2 regions of the Streptomyces sp. NPDC027672 genome follow, and region 1 is predicted to be linked to the other one. Evidence: riboswitches for the same ligand, from Rfam matches in the RefSeq annotation. Region 1 holds a riboswitch; the other holds the start of a gene.
What was found. A riboswitch is a leader RNA that binds a small molecule or an ion and turns the genes downstream of it on or off. The one in region 1 is predicted to bind cobalamin.

Region 1 (6,991 bases):
TGGACCGGCTGCGGATCTTCGCCCGGGACCGGTAGCCAAGGGGCGCCCGGCCCGACGGCGCGAAGCGGAACCCGGGGCACGTGTTTCGGACACGCATGCGCCCGTCCCAGTTCATCTTCCGTTCACCCAGCTTGCCTACGTTCGACCAGCCAACGACCTCGAACGATTGCCTGGGTAAATGGAAAGCTTCTCGCTGATCCTCGCGATTGTGGTGGTAACCGCTCTCGCGTTCGATTTCACGAACGGTTTCCACGACACCGCCAACGCGATGGCCACCACCATCAGCACAGGCGCCCTGAAGCCCAAGATCGCGGTGGCCATGTCCGCCGGCCTCAATCTTGTGGGCGCCTTCCTCTCCGTGGAGGTCGCGAACACGATCTCCAAGGGTCTCGTCGACGAGAGCGGCATCCGTCCCGAGGTCATCTTCGCCGCCCTGGTGGGCGCGATCCTCTGGAACCTGCTGACCTGGCTGGTGGGCCTGCCCTCCAGCTCCTCGCACGCCCTGATGGGCGGCCTGGTGGGCGCCACCGTCGCCTCCGCCGGCTTCGGCGCCGTCCACGGCGAGGTGCTGGTCACCAAGGTGCTGCTGCCGGCCGTCGCCGCGCCGGTCGTGGCGGGCCTCGCCTCGCTGCTGGCCACCCGCCTCTCCTACGGCATCGGCGGCGGCGCCGACGACCAGGCCACCCGCAAGGGCTACCGCGCCGGCCAGATCGCCTCCGCCGGCCTGGTCTCCCTCGCCCACGGCACCAACGACGCCCAGAAGACGATGGGCATCATCACCCTCGCCCTGATCGCGGGCGGCGCCATCAGCCCCGGTTCCAACCCTCCCACCTGGGTGATCCTCTCCGCGGGTATGGCCATCGCGCTCGGCACCTACATCGGCGGCTGGCGGATCATCCGCACCATGGGCACCGGTCTGACCGACCTGGAGCCGCGCCAGGGCTTCGCCGCGCAGACCAGCGCCGCGACCGCCATCCTGGCCTCCTCCCACCTCGGCTTCTCCCTCTCCACCACCCATGTCGTCTCCGGCTCGGTGATGGGCGCGGGGCTCGGCCGCAAGGGCGGCGTGGTCCGCTGGTCCACCGCGACCCGCATGGCCGTCGCCTGGGTGCTCACCCTGCCGGCCGCCGCGCTGGTCGGCGCGGGCGCCGAGGCCGTCACCGGCCTGGGTGACGGGGGCACCGCCGCCGTCGCCGTCTTCCTGGTCGCCGCGAGCGCCGCGATCTGGAAGATCTCCCGCCGCGAGGTCGTCGACCACACCAACGTGGTCGCCGGGACCGAGGAGCCGGCCGGTGTGGTCACCACCGCCATCGCCGCGGTGACCCCGCCGCCCGCCGGCACGGTCACCGCCCACGTGCCGGCCCAGGCCGCCGGGAGCCTGACGGCCAGGGTCACCACGGACCTGACGCCCGCCGGTCTGACGGCCACGATCCCCGCCCCGGCAGCCGAGCCGGCCCCGGCCGTCCCGCCGGCCGCCACGGTCTGACCCCGAGCACCCGGTTACTGAAGGAAGCATCCCCATGACAATCGACTGGGCGGCCCTCGGCTCCGTCTTCGGCGTCAGCGTCGCGTTCACGGTGGGCGTGGTGGCGCTGTTCACCCTCGGCATCAACGGCCTGTCCCGCCGCGAGCGGGCCGCGGCCCAGGGCGGTTCCGCCGCCTTCGCCGTCACCGGCGCCTACGTCTGCTTCGCGGCCTGCGCGGCGGCGGTGGCCTACGGCATCCACCTGATCACGGCCAAGGGCTGACCGCCGGTCCCCGGTCCCCGGTCCGCGCCCAGCGCCCCCGTTCGCCCCGTTCTTCCCGTACGCCCCGCTGAACCGGCGGGGCGTACGCGTGCTCGCGGGGCCCGTGCGGCAGGGCGCCCGCAGCCGTCCGGCACCCCGGCGATGTGGGCCTCAGCACAGTCGGGCATCCCAGGTCAAAGGCGAGTTGACGGCCGTTCCGGGCGCGTGGTGGACTGCCCAGGCCATCTACGGCGGCAGGAGAGGAAGCCGGTGCGAATCCGGCGCGGTCCCGCCACTGTCACCGGGGAAGAACCCCCGGGAGCCAGGAACTCTCACCGCCGATTTCGTCGAACCAGGGCGTGGACACCCTGAGTGAGGACATGAATCGCCATGCTCGGCTGCCCGAGGACCCGTACCAGGACCGCTCCCGCGCCCACGGCCGGCTGAGCCGATGGGTGCCGATCGCACATATGCGTACGGTGCCGCCGCCGGCCTCCTCGGTGATCTGCTCCTCGGCGATCCGCGCCGCGGGCATCCGGTCGCCGCGTTCGGCCGGGCGGCCACGGCCGTGGAAGGCGCCTTGTGGCACGACCACCGCGGCTGGGGCGCCGTGCACACCGTCGTGTGCGCCGGTGGCGCCGTCGCTCTGGGCGCGCTGGCCGTCCGTGCCGTACGCCCCTGTCCCGCCGCCTCCGTCGCGCTGACCGCCGCCGCCACCTGGGCCGTGGTGGGCGGCACCTCGCTCGCCCGGGAGGCCCGTGCCGTCGGCCGCGCCCTGGAGGCGGGCGACCTCGAGGCCGCCCGCGCCCGGCTGCCCCACCTGTGCGGCCGGGACCCGCAGGCGCTGGACGCCGACGGCATCGCCCGGGCCGTGGTCGAGTCGGTCGCCGAGAACACCTCCGACGCCGTGGTCGGCGCGCTGGTGTGGGGAGCGGTGGCCGGGGTCCCGGGGCTGCTCGGGTTCCGTGCGGTCAACACCCTGGACGCGATGGTGGGTCACAAGTCGCCCCGCCACCGGCGCTACGGCTGGGCCTCCGCCCGCCTCGACGACGTCGCCGGCTGGCCCGGGGCCCGGCTGACCGCCGTGCTCGCCGCCGTGGCCGGACCGGACCCGCGGGGCGCCCTGCGCGCCTGGCGGGCCGACGCGCGCCGGCACCCCAGCCCCAACGCCGGTCCCGTGGAGGCCTCCTTCGCCGGCGCCCTCGGTGTCCGGCTGGGCGGCACGCTGTCCTACGGCGGCCGGGTCGAGCACCGGCCCGTGCTCAACGGCGGTGCCGGACGGCCGGTCCGGGTCACCGACATCGACCGGGCCGTACGGCTCTCCCGCCGCGTCGGCCTGCTCGCCCTGGGCGCCACGGCCGCCGCGCGCGCACTCCTGAAGGGACGTGGGAAGTGAACGGTGGTCTCCTCGTGGCCGGCACCACCTCCGACGCCGGCAAGAGCGTCGTGACGGCCGGTATCTGCCGCTGGCTGGTGCGCCAGGGCGTGAAGGTGGCGCCGTTCAAGGCGCAGAACATGTCCCTGAACTCGTTCGTGACGCGCCAGGGCGCGGAGATCGGCCGGGCGCAGGCCATGCAGGCCCAGGCGTGCCGGATCGAGCCGACCGCGCTGATGAACCCGGTGCTGCTCAAGCCCGGCGGCGAGCAGAGCAGCCAGGTCGTGCTGCTCGGCAAGCCGGTGGGCGAGCTGAGCGCGCGCGGCTACCACGGCGGGCGCCAGCAGCGGCTGCTGGGCACGGTGCTGGACTGCCTGGCCGAGTTGCGGGGCACGTATGACGCGGTGATCTGCGAGGGCGCGGGCAGTCCGGCCGAGATCAACCTGCGGCGGACCGACATCGTCAACATGGGTATCGCGCGGGGCGCGCGGCTGCCGGTGCTCGTCGTCGGCGACATCGACCGCGGCGGCGTCTTCGCCTCGTTCTTCGGCACGGTCGCCCTGCTCTCGCCCGAGGACCAGGAACTGGTCGCCGGGTTCCTGGTGAACAAGTTCCGCGGTGACGTCTCCCTGCTGGAACCGGGCCTGGAGATGCTGCGCGGCCTCACCGGGCGGCGGACGTACGGCGTGCTGCCGTTCCGGCACGGGCTCGGCATCGACGAGGAGGACGGGATGGGGGTCCCCCCGCGCGAGCGCAGCCGAGCGTGGGGGAGGGTCTCGCTGCGCGGCACGGTGCGCGAGTCCGCGGTGACTCCCCCGGTCGGCGCGGACGTCCTGCGGGTCGCGGTGTGCGCGATCCCGCTGATGTCCAACTTCACCGACGTGGACGCGCTGGCCGCCGAACCGGGTGTCGTGGTGCGGTTCGTGGACCGCCCGGAGGAGCTGGCGGACGCCGACCTGGTGGTGGTCCCGGGCACCCGCGGCACCGTGCGGGCCCTGGCGTGGCTGCGCGAACGCGGCCTCGCCGACGCCCTGGTCCGCCGGGCGGCCGAGGGGCGCCCGGTCCTCGGGGTGTGCGGCGGCTTCCAGATCCTCGGCGAGCACATCGAGGACGAGGTGGAGTCGCGGGCCGGCGCCGTGCCCGGTCTCGGCGTGCTGCCCGTCCGGGTGCGCTTCGCCCGCGAGAAGACCCTCACCCGGCCGAGCGGGACGGCCCTCGGCGAGCGGGTCGACGGCTACGAGATCCACCACGGCGTGGCCACGGTCACCGGCGGCGAACCCTTCCTGGACGGCTGCCGGGTCGGCCAGACCTGGGGCACCCACTGGCACGGCTCGCTGGAGTCGGACGGTTTCCGGCGGGCGTTCCTGCGCGAGGTGGCCGCCGCCGCGGGCCGCCGCTTCGTGCCCGCGCCGGACACCTCCTTCGCCGCGCTGCGCGAGGAGCAGCTCGACCGGCTCGGCGACCTGATCGAACAGCACGCGGACACGGACGCGCTGTGGCGGCTCATCGAGTCGGGCGCGCCGCAAGGACTGCCTTTCATTCCACCGGGAGCGCCCGCATGAGCACAGTGTTGTTGTTGTCGACCGCCGACACGGATCTGCTGGCGGCCCGGGCCTCCGGCGCCGGTTACCGCATCGGCAACCCGACCCGGGTCGACGTCGCCGAGGAGCTGCCGGGCCTGATCGCGGGCGCGGACCTCGCCGTCGTACGGCTGCTGGGCGGCAAGCGGGCCTGGGAGGACGGGCTGGCCGCGCTGAAGGCGTCCGGTCTGCCGACCGTGCTGCTGGGCGGCGAGGCCGTGCCGGACGCCGAGCTGATGGCCGAGTCCTCCGTGCCGGCCGGTGTCGTCGCCGAGGCGCTGAAGTACCTGGTCGAGGGCGGCCCCGAGAACCTGCTGGAGCTGTCCCGGTTCCTGTCGGACACCGTGCTGCTGACCGGCGAGGGCTTCGAGGAGCCGCGCCGCATGCCGGAGTTCGGCGTGCACGGCGCGTACGAGGTGCGAGACGGCCGGCCGACCGTGGGCGTGCTGTTCTACCGGGCGCACGAACTGAGCGGCAACACCGCCTTCGTGGACACCCTGTGCGCGGCGGTCGAGGCGCACGGCGCCAACGCCCTGCCGGTGTACTGCGGTTCGCTGCGCGACGCGGACCCCGCGCTGTACGAGCTGCTGGGGCGGGCCGACGCGCTGGTGGCCACCGTGCTCGCGGCCGGCGGCACGCACGCCTCGCAGGCGTCGGCCGGCGGTGACGAGGAGTCCTGGGACATCGGGGCGCTCGCCGACCTGGACGTCCCCGTGCTGCAGGGGCTGTGCCTCACCACCTCGCGGGCGGCGTGGGAGGAGTCCGACGCGGCCCTGTCCCCCATGGACGCGGCGATGCAGGTGGCGATCCCGGAGTTCGACGGCCGGCTGATCACCGTGCCGTTCTCCTTCAAGGAGCAGGGCCCCGACGAGGTCCCGGTGTACACCGCCGACCCCGAGCGGGCCGCCCGGGTGGCCGGGATCGCCGTACGGCACGCGCGGCTGCGGCACAAGCCGAACGCCGAGAAGAAGATCGCGCTGGTGTTCACGGCGTACCCGACGAAGCACTCCCGGGTCGGCAACGCCGTCGGTCTGGACACGCCCGCGTCGGCGGTCCGGGTGCTGGACGCGCTGCGGGACGCCGGGTACGGGGCGGAGGGCTACCCCGACAACGGCGACGAGCTGATCCACCGGCTCATCGCGGCCGGCGGGCACGACGTCGAGTGGCTGACCGAGGAGCAGTTGGCGGCGGCGCCCGCGCGGGTGCCGCTGGCCGACTACCGGGAGTGGTTCGCGACGCTGGACCCGGGGCTGCGCGAGGCGATGACCGAGGCGTGGGGCGAGCCGCCGGGCAGCCTGTACGTGGACGGCGACGACATCGTGCTGGCGTCCCTGCGGTTCGGCAACGTCGTGGTGATGATCCAGCCGCCGCGCGGTTTCGGCGAGAACCCGATCGCGATCTACCACGACCCGGACATGCCGCCCTCGCACCACTATCTGGCCGCCTACCGCTGGCTGGAGAACAGCTTCGGCGCGGACGCGATCGTGCACATGGGCAAGCACGGCACGATGGAGTGGCTGCCCGGCAAGGGCCTCGGGCTGTCGCGCGGGTGCGCCCCGGACGCGGTCCTCGGCGAACTGCCGCTGATCTACCCGTTCATCGTCAACGACCCCGGCGAGGGCACCCAGGCCAAGCGGCGCGGGCACGCCACCGTGGTCGACCACCTGGTGCCGCCGATGGCGCGCGCGGACACCTACGGCGACCTGGCCAAGCTGGAACAGCTCCTGGACGAGTACGCGCTCGTCTCCGACCTGGACCCGGCGAAGGCGCCGGCCGTCCGCGCCCAGATCTGGACGCTGGTCAAGGCCGCCGAGCTCCACCACGACCTGCACGTGGACGAACAGCCGGACGAGGACGCCTTCGACGAGTTCGTCATGCACATCGACGGCTATCTGTGCGAGATCAAGGACGTGCAGATCCGGGACGGCCTGCACATCCTCGGCGGCGGGCCGGTCGGCGAGCCGCGGGTGAACCTGGTGCTGGCCGTGCTGCGCGCCTCCCAGGTGTGGGGCGGCCGGGCGGGCGCGGTGCCCGGACTGCGGGCCTCGCTCGCGGCCCGGTTCGGGCTGGACGAGAAGGAGTTGCTGGCCGAGCCGGGCGCCCCGGTGAAGGTGCCGGCCGAGCTGACGGACCTGGTGGCCGGTCCGGCCCGGACCGGCGCCGACGCGATCGACCTGCTGGAGCAGTTGTGCCGGCGGATCGCGGAGGGCATGGAGGCGCGGGCCTGGGACCGCGCGGTCGTGCCGGCCGTGCTGCGGGGCGTGCTCGGCGACGACGTGCCCGCCGCGGTCGCCGTGCTGGAGTTCGCG
Region 2 (6,991 bases), on a different contig from region 1:
GCGTACACCTTCGTCGCCGTACCGGCGGCGATCTACGCGGCGGGCGCGTCCGGCTTCTTCGCGGTGCCGTACACGATCCTGGTGTACCCGCTGATCTTCACCTTCCTGCCCCGCCTGTGGTCGGTCTCGCACCGCCACGGATACGTCACCACCTCCGACTTCGTGCGCGGCCGGTTCGGCTCGAAGGGGCTGTCGCTGGCGGTGGCGGTGACCGGCATCCTGGCGACGATGCCGTACATCGCGCTCCAGCTCGTCGGCATCCAGGCGGTGCTGGACGTGATGGGCGTCGGCGGCGGCGAGGACACCAACTGGTTCGTGAAGGACCTGCCGCTGCTCATCGCCTTCGGCGTGCTGGCGGCCTACACGTACTCCTCCGGTCTGCGCGCGCCCGCGCTGATCGCGTTCGTCAAGGACGGGCTGATCTACCTCGTCATCGCGGTGGCGATCATCTACATCCCCATCAAGCTGGGCGGGTTCGACGACATCTTCGCCAAGGCCGGGCACGCGTTCAGCCAGGTCAACCCGGTCACCCACAAACCGCGCGGGGCGCTCGCGCCGGCCGAGGCGGGCCAGTGGACGTATGCCACGCTGGCCCTCGGCTCCGCGCTCGCGCTGTTCATGTACCCGCACTCGATCACCGCGACCCTGTCGTCCAAGAGCCGTGAGGTGATCCGCCGCAACACCACGATCCTGCCGCTGTACTCCCTGATGCTCGGCCTGCTGGCCCTGCTGGGCTTCATGGCGATCGCGGCCGGAGTGAAGGTCGACAACGGGCAGTTGGCCATCCCGCAGCTGTTCGAGGACATGTTCCCGGACTGGTTCACGGGCGTGGCGTTCGCGGCGATCGGTATCGGCGCGCTGGTCCCGGCGGCGATCATGTCCATCGCGGCGGCCAACCTCTTCACCCGCAACATCTACAAGGACTTCATCAAGCCGGACGCCACACCGGCGCAGGAGACCAAGGTCTCCAAGCTGGTCTCGCTGCTGGTGAAGGTCGGCGCCCTGATCTTCGTCCTCACCATGGACAAGACCGTCGCCATCAACTTCCAGCTCCTGGGCGGCATCTGGATCCTGCAGACGTTCCCGGCCCTGGTCGGCGGCCTGTTCACCCGCTGGTTCCACCGCTGGGCGCTGCTGGCCGGCTGGGCGGTCGGCATGGTGTACGGCACGGTCGCCGCGTACGGCATCGCCTCGCCGACGCAGAAGCACTTCGGCGGCAACGCCAAGGAGATCCCCGGCATCGGTGAGATCGGCTACATCGGCATGACGGCGTTCGCGCTGAACGTCCTGGTCACCGTGGTCCTGACGGTCGTCCTGAAGGCCGTGAAGGCCCCCGAGGGCATCGACGAGACCAGGCCGGAGGACTACACGGCGGACTCCGGCGACCCCGGTGTCCAGGTGGAGCTGCCGCCTGCGACGGCAGGCGCCAGTCACTGAGACAGGCCCTGAAGGGCGCGGACGGCACCGGGTAGCACCCGCGACGGGCCGCCGGAAGCGAGGCTTCCGGCGGCCCGTCGCCGTACCCTGCGGCGGACTCGGCGGAGCGGCCGGGACCGGGGCGCCCGCGGTCGGCCGCGCGGCCCAGGGCCGGGCGCCGGAACACACCCGGGCCGGGCGGGCGCGGGGCGCCGACGCCCGTGTCCGGGTGGCCCCCGGGCGCGGCGACACAACATCTGGGGGTGCAAGGACAGCCCGGCACTAGATGTATGCTCGTCCTCGCTGTCGCCGCAGGGGAATCCGGTGCGAATCCGGAACTGTCCCGCAACGGTGTGCCGGCGCGTCCGCGCGCCAGTCGAGTCCGAGCGCCTGCCGTCAGCCCACCCGGCCGTCCGGCCCGGGTGTGTTCCGACGTCCGGGCCTCGTGGAGTGGGCCGGGGGACGCGGCGCGCCGTGCGTGCTCGTGGTCGTCTCCTGCCCTCCGCCTGGCCCCGTGCCGAGCGAGGGAGATCCCCACGTGACCATCGCGCCAGCCGACCCGGCTCCGGTCAGCGCACCGGAGACCGACGGTCCCGGTGCCGCTCTGCTGCGGACCCTGACCGAGCTGACCGCCGATCTGCCCGACGCCGACCCCGGCCGGGTCGCCGCCGCCGCGCTGCGCGGACGGTCCGCGCGGGCCGACGAGGCGGAGCTGCGCGAGCTGGCGACGGAGGCCGCCGCAGGCCTGATCGCCGAGGACCCCGCCTACTCCCGGCTGGCCGCCCGGCTGCTGACGCTCGCGATCCGGGACGAGGCCGCCTCGCAGGGGGTGACGTCCTTCACCGAGTCCGTCGCGGTCGGGCACCGCGAGGGCCTGATCGCCGACCGCACGGCGGACTTCGTCCGGCTGCACGCCGGGCGGCTGGACGCGCTGGCCGGTGACGCCGTGGCGGACGGCGCCGACGACCGCTTCGGCTACTTCGGCCTGCGCACCCTGCACAGCCGCTACCTGCTGCGCCACCCGATCACCCGCAAGGTGATCGAGACGCCCCAGCACTTCATGCTGCGGGTGGCGAGCGGTCTGGCCGAGGACGACACGGTCCGCTCCGTGGACGAGGTCGCCTCGCTCTACCGGCTGATGAGCCGCCTGGACTACCTGCCCTCCTCCCCCACCCTGTTCAACTCCGGCACCCGCCACCCTCAGATGTCGTCCTGCTATCTGCTGGACTCCCCGCTGGACGAGCTGGACTCCATCTACGACCGCTACCACCAGGTGGCCCGGCTGTCGAAGCACGCCGGCGGCATCGGGCTGTCCTACTCCCGCGTCCGCTCGCGCGGTTCGCTGATCCGGGGCACGAACGGGCACTCCAACGGCATCGTGCCGTTCCTGAAGACCCTGGACGCCTCGGTCGCCGCGGTGAACCAGGGCGGCCGGCGCAAGGGCGCTGCGGCGGTCTACCTGGAGACCTGGCACTCCGACCTCGAGGAGTTCCTGGAGCTGCGGGACAACACCGGTGAGGACGCCCGCCGTACGCACAACCTCAATCTGGCCCACTGGGTGCCGGACGAGTTCATGCGCCGGGTCGCCGCCGACGCGTCCTGGTCGCTGTTCTCCCCGGCCGACGTGCCCGAGCTGGTGGATCTGTGGGGCGAGGAGTTCGACGCCGCCTACCGCCGGGCCGAGGCCGCCGGCCTGGCCAGGAAGACGCTGCCGGCGCGGGAGCTGTACGGCCGGATGATGCGGACCCTGGCGCAGACCGGCAACGGCTGGATGACCTTCAAGGACGCCGCCAACCGCACCGCCAACCAGACCGCCGAGCCCGGCCACGTCGTCCACTCCTCCAACCTCTGCACGGAGATCCTGGAGGTCACCGACGACGGCGAGACCGCCGTCTGCAACCTGGGGTCGGTGAACCTGGGCGCCTTCGTGCGCGACGGGGACATCGACTGGGAGCGGCTGGACGACACCGTCCGCACGGCCGTGACCTTCCTGGACCGCGTGGTCGACATCAACTTCTACCCGACCGAGCAGGCGGGCCGCTCCAACGCCAGGTGGCGGCCGGTGGGCCTCGGCGCGATGGGGCTCCAGGACGTCTTCTTCCAGCTACGGCTGCCCTTCGACTCCGCGGAGGCCAGGCAGCTCTCCACCCGGATCGCCGAGCGGATCATGCTCGCGGCCTACGAGGCGTCCGCCGGCCTCGCCGAGCGCAACGGCCCGCTGCCCGCCTGGGAGAAGACCCGTACGGCCCGGGGCGTCCTGCACCCCGACCACTACGGGGTCGAGTTCGCCTGGCCCGAGCGCTGGGAGGCGCTGCGCGCCCGGATCGCGCGGACCGGCCTGCGCAACGCGCTGCTCCTGGCGATCGCGCCGACCGCCACCATCGCGTCCATCGCGGGGGTGTACGAGTGCATCGAGCCGCAGGTCTCCAACCTGTTCAAGCGCGAGACCCTGTCCGGTGAGTTCCTCCAGGTCAACTCCTACCTGGTGCGGGACCTGAAGGAACTGGGCGTGTGGGACGCCCGCACCCGCGAGGCCCTGCGCGAGGCCAACGGCTCCGTGCAGGACTTCCGCTGGATCCCCGAGGACGTCCGGGCGCTGTACCGCACGGCCTGGGAGATCCCGCAGCGCGGCCTGATCGACATGGCCGCCGCCCGCACCCCGTTCCTGGACCAGGCGCAGTCGCTGAACCTGTTCCTGGAGACGCCGACCATCGGCAAGCTCTCCTCGATGTACGCGTACGCCTGGAAGTCCGGGCTCAAGACGACGTACTACCTGCGCTCGCGTCCCGCGACGCGCATCGCCCGCGCCGCCCAGGCGCAGCCCGCCGTCCCCGCGCAGGCCGCCCCGGATACCGATGCGGTCGCCTGCTCCCTGGAAAACCCCGAGTCCTGCGAGGCCTGCCAGTAATGTCCCGTAACACCCACCTGCTCGACCCCGGCTTCGAGCTGACGCTGCGCCCGATGCGCTACCCGGACTTCTACGAGCGCTACCGGGACGCCATCAAGAACACCTGGACCGTCGAGGAAGTCGACCTCCACTCCGACGTCACCGACCTGGCCAGGCTCACCGCCGAGGAGCAGCACCTCATCGGCCGGCTCGTCGCCTTCTTCGCGACCGGCGACTCCATCGTCGCCAACAACCTCGTGCTCACGCTCTACAAGCACATCAACTCCCCCGAAGCCCGCCTCTACCTGTCCCGGCAGCTCTTCGAGGAAGCCGTCCACGTCCAGTTCTACCTGACCCTCCTGGACACCTACCTGCCCGATCCGGAGGACCGCGCCGCCGCCTTCGCCGCGGTCGAGAACATCCCCTCCATCCGCGAGAAGGCCGAGTTCTGCTTCCGGTGGATCGACGAGGTGGAGAAGATCGACCGGCTGGAGACCAAGGCCGAGCGCCGCCGTTTCCTGCTCAACCTGATCTGCTTCGCCGCCTGCATCGAGGGGCTCTTCTTCTACGGCGCCTTCGCCTACGTCTACTGGTTCCGCAGCCGCGGTCTCCTGCACGGCCTGGCCACCGGCACCAACTGGGTCTTCCGCGACGAGACGATGCACATGAGCTTCGCCTTCGACGTGGTCGACACCGTCCGCAAGGAGGAGCCGGACCTCTTCGACGACCGGCTCCAGCAGCAGGTCACCGACATGCTGCGGGAGGCCGTCACCGCCGAGCTGCAGTTCGCCCGCGACCTGTGCGGCGACGGCCTGCCCGGTATGAACACCGAGTCCATGCGCCAGTACCTGGAGTGCGTCGCCGACCAGCGCCTCACCCGCCTCGGCTTCGCGCCGATCTACGGCTCCGAGAACCCGTTCTCCTTCATGGAGCTGCAAGGCGTTCAGGAACTGACGAACTTCTTCGAGCGCCGTCCGTCGGCGTACCAGGTCGCGGTGGAGGGCACCGTCGACCTGGACGAGGACTTCTGATCCCGACTCCCCTCCCGGGCCTCCTGTGCCTCCCGGATCTGCCGGTCGATGCGCCGGTCGCGCACCGCGCCGAACAGGGACGGGAGGATCAGCAGGACCAGGATGCCAAGGGTGAGGCTCATTCCGATGAGGCCTTCGATCTGGTTTCCGTTCATGGACACCACTGTCGCGCCGGTCACTCCTTACCGGGAGTGGCAGTACGGCCGTAGACCCTCGAATTCCTGCCAGCGCTGCGGCACACTGGGGGCATGCTGACGAACGTGGCCGCCGTCCTGCTCGACGGTGTGCACCCCTTCGAGCTGGGTGTCGTGTGCGAGGTGTTCGGCATCGACCGCAGCGACGACGGGCTGCCGGTGTACGACTTCGCCGTGGTCTCGGCGGAGGGACCCGCCCTGGGCGCCCAGGGCGGGTTCACCATGTCCGTGCCGCACGGTCTGGAGCGGCTGGAGGAGGCCGACCTGATCGCCGTACCGGCCGGTGAGGCCTACGCGGTGCGCGCCTTTCCGGAGGAGCTGCTGGCGGCGCTGCGGCGGGCGGTGGACCGGGGCACCCGGGTGCTCAGCGTCTGCTCCGGGGTGTTCGTGCTGGCCGCGGCGGGACTGCTGGACGAGCGGCGGTGCGCGGTGCACTGGCACCACGCCGAGCAGCTCACCCGGCGCTACCCCCGGCTCACGGTCGAGCCGGACGTGCTCTACGTGGACGAGGACCCCGTCATCACCTCGGCCGGCACCGCCGCCGGGATCGACGCCTGTCTGCACCTCGTGCGCAAGGAGCAGGGCCCGGAGGTGGCCAACAAGATCGCCCGCCGGATGGTGGTGCCGCCGCACCGCGACGGCGGGCAGGCGCAGTTCATCGAGCGGCCCCTGCCGCAGGCGCCCTGCGACACCGTCGGCGAGGTGCTGGCCTGGATGGAGGCCCATCTCGACCAGGAGGTCACCGTCGAACAGCTCGCCGCCCGCGCCCACATGGCGCCGCGCACCTTCGCCCGGCGCTTCCGGCAGGAGACGGGCACCACTCCCTACCGCTGGCTCCTGCGCCAGCGGGTGCTGCTCGCCCAGCGGCTGCTGGAGGGCACGGACGAGACCATGGACGCGATCGCCTGGCGCACCGGCTTCGGCACGGCCGCGGCGCTGCGCCACCAGTTCCTGCGGGCGCTGGGCACCACCCCGAACGCCTACCGGCGCGCGTTCCGGGGCCCGCAGGCCGCCTGAGCGCGCGCCGGACCGGCCGGGGCCGGGGCCACGATGCGAAGGCGCCCGGCCGGGGAGGTTCCCGGCCGGGCGCCCAAGTGCGCGGTGCTCGTCAGCCGTTGGCGACCACGGGGTAGCGCGGCTCGTTCTCGGCCATCTGACGCAGCGCGTCCTTGCGGTCCCGCTTCGAGAGCCGGTCGATGTACAGGTAGCCGTAGAGGTGGTCGGTCTCGTGCTGGAGGCAGCGCGCGAAGTAGCCGGTGCCCCGGACCTTGACCGGGTTGCCCCGCTCGTCCTGGCCGGTCACCTCGGCGTAGTCGGGGCGGGCGAGCGACGCGTAGGCCGTGGGCACGGACAGGCAGCCCTCGTTGCTGTCGTCGAGCCGGCGCCGGTCGGCGGGCAGGTCGACCAGCTTGGGGTTGCACACCACGCCGACGTGCCGGACGCCCTCGTCGTCCTGGCAGTCG

Region 2: it holds a riboswitch for cobalamin, as region 1 does, so the genes downstream of both, ACZ4SV_RS01345 (ribonucleoside-diphosphate reductase subunit alpha) here and ACZ4SV_RS29160 (cobalamin biosynthesis protein) in region 1, are expected to answer to the same signal.

What each region holds. Positions count from the first base shown of each region.
Region 1 is NZ_JBVHSO010000014.1:51,616-58,606, forward strand. Features, by position in the region: gene ACZ4SV_RS29145 (lysozyme) at 1-35, shown strand, start outside; gene ACZ4SV_RS29150 (inorganic phosphate transporter) at 179-1,486, shown strand; gene ACZ4SV_RS29155 (hypothetical protein) at 1,521-1,748, shown strand; cobalamin riboswitch at 1,939-2,079, shown strand; gene ACZ4SV_RS29160 (cobalamin biosynthesis protein) at 2,179-3,123, shown strand; gene ACZ4SV_RS29165 (cobyric acid synthase) at 3,120-4,664, shown strand; gene cobN (cobaltochelatase subunit CobN) at 4,661-6,991, shown strand, end outside.
Region 2 is NZ_JBVHSO010000001.1:302,027-309,017, forward strand. Features, by position in the region: gene mctP (monocarboxylate uptake permease MctP) at 1-1,437, shown strand, start outside; adenosylcobalamin-variant (AdoCbl-variant) riboswitch at 1,720-1,816, shown strand; gene ACZ4SV_RS01345 (ribonucleoside-diphosphate reductase subunit alpha) at 1,955-4,324, shown strand; gene ACZ4SV_RS01350 (ribonucleotide-diphosphate reductase subunit beta) at 4,324-5,334, shown strand; gene ACZ4SV_RS01355 (helix-turn-helix domain-containing protein) at 5,583-6,545, shown strand; gene def (peptide deformylase) at 6,637-6,991, opposite strand, start outside.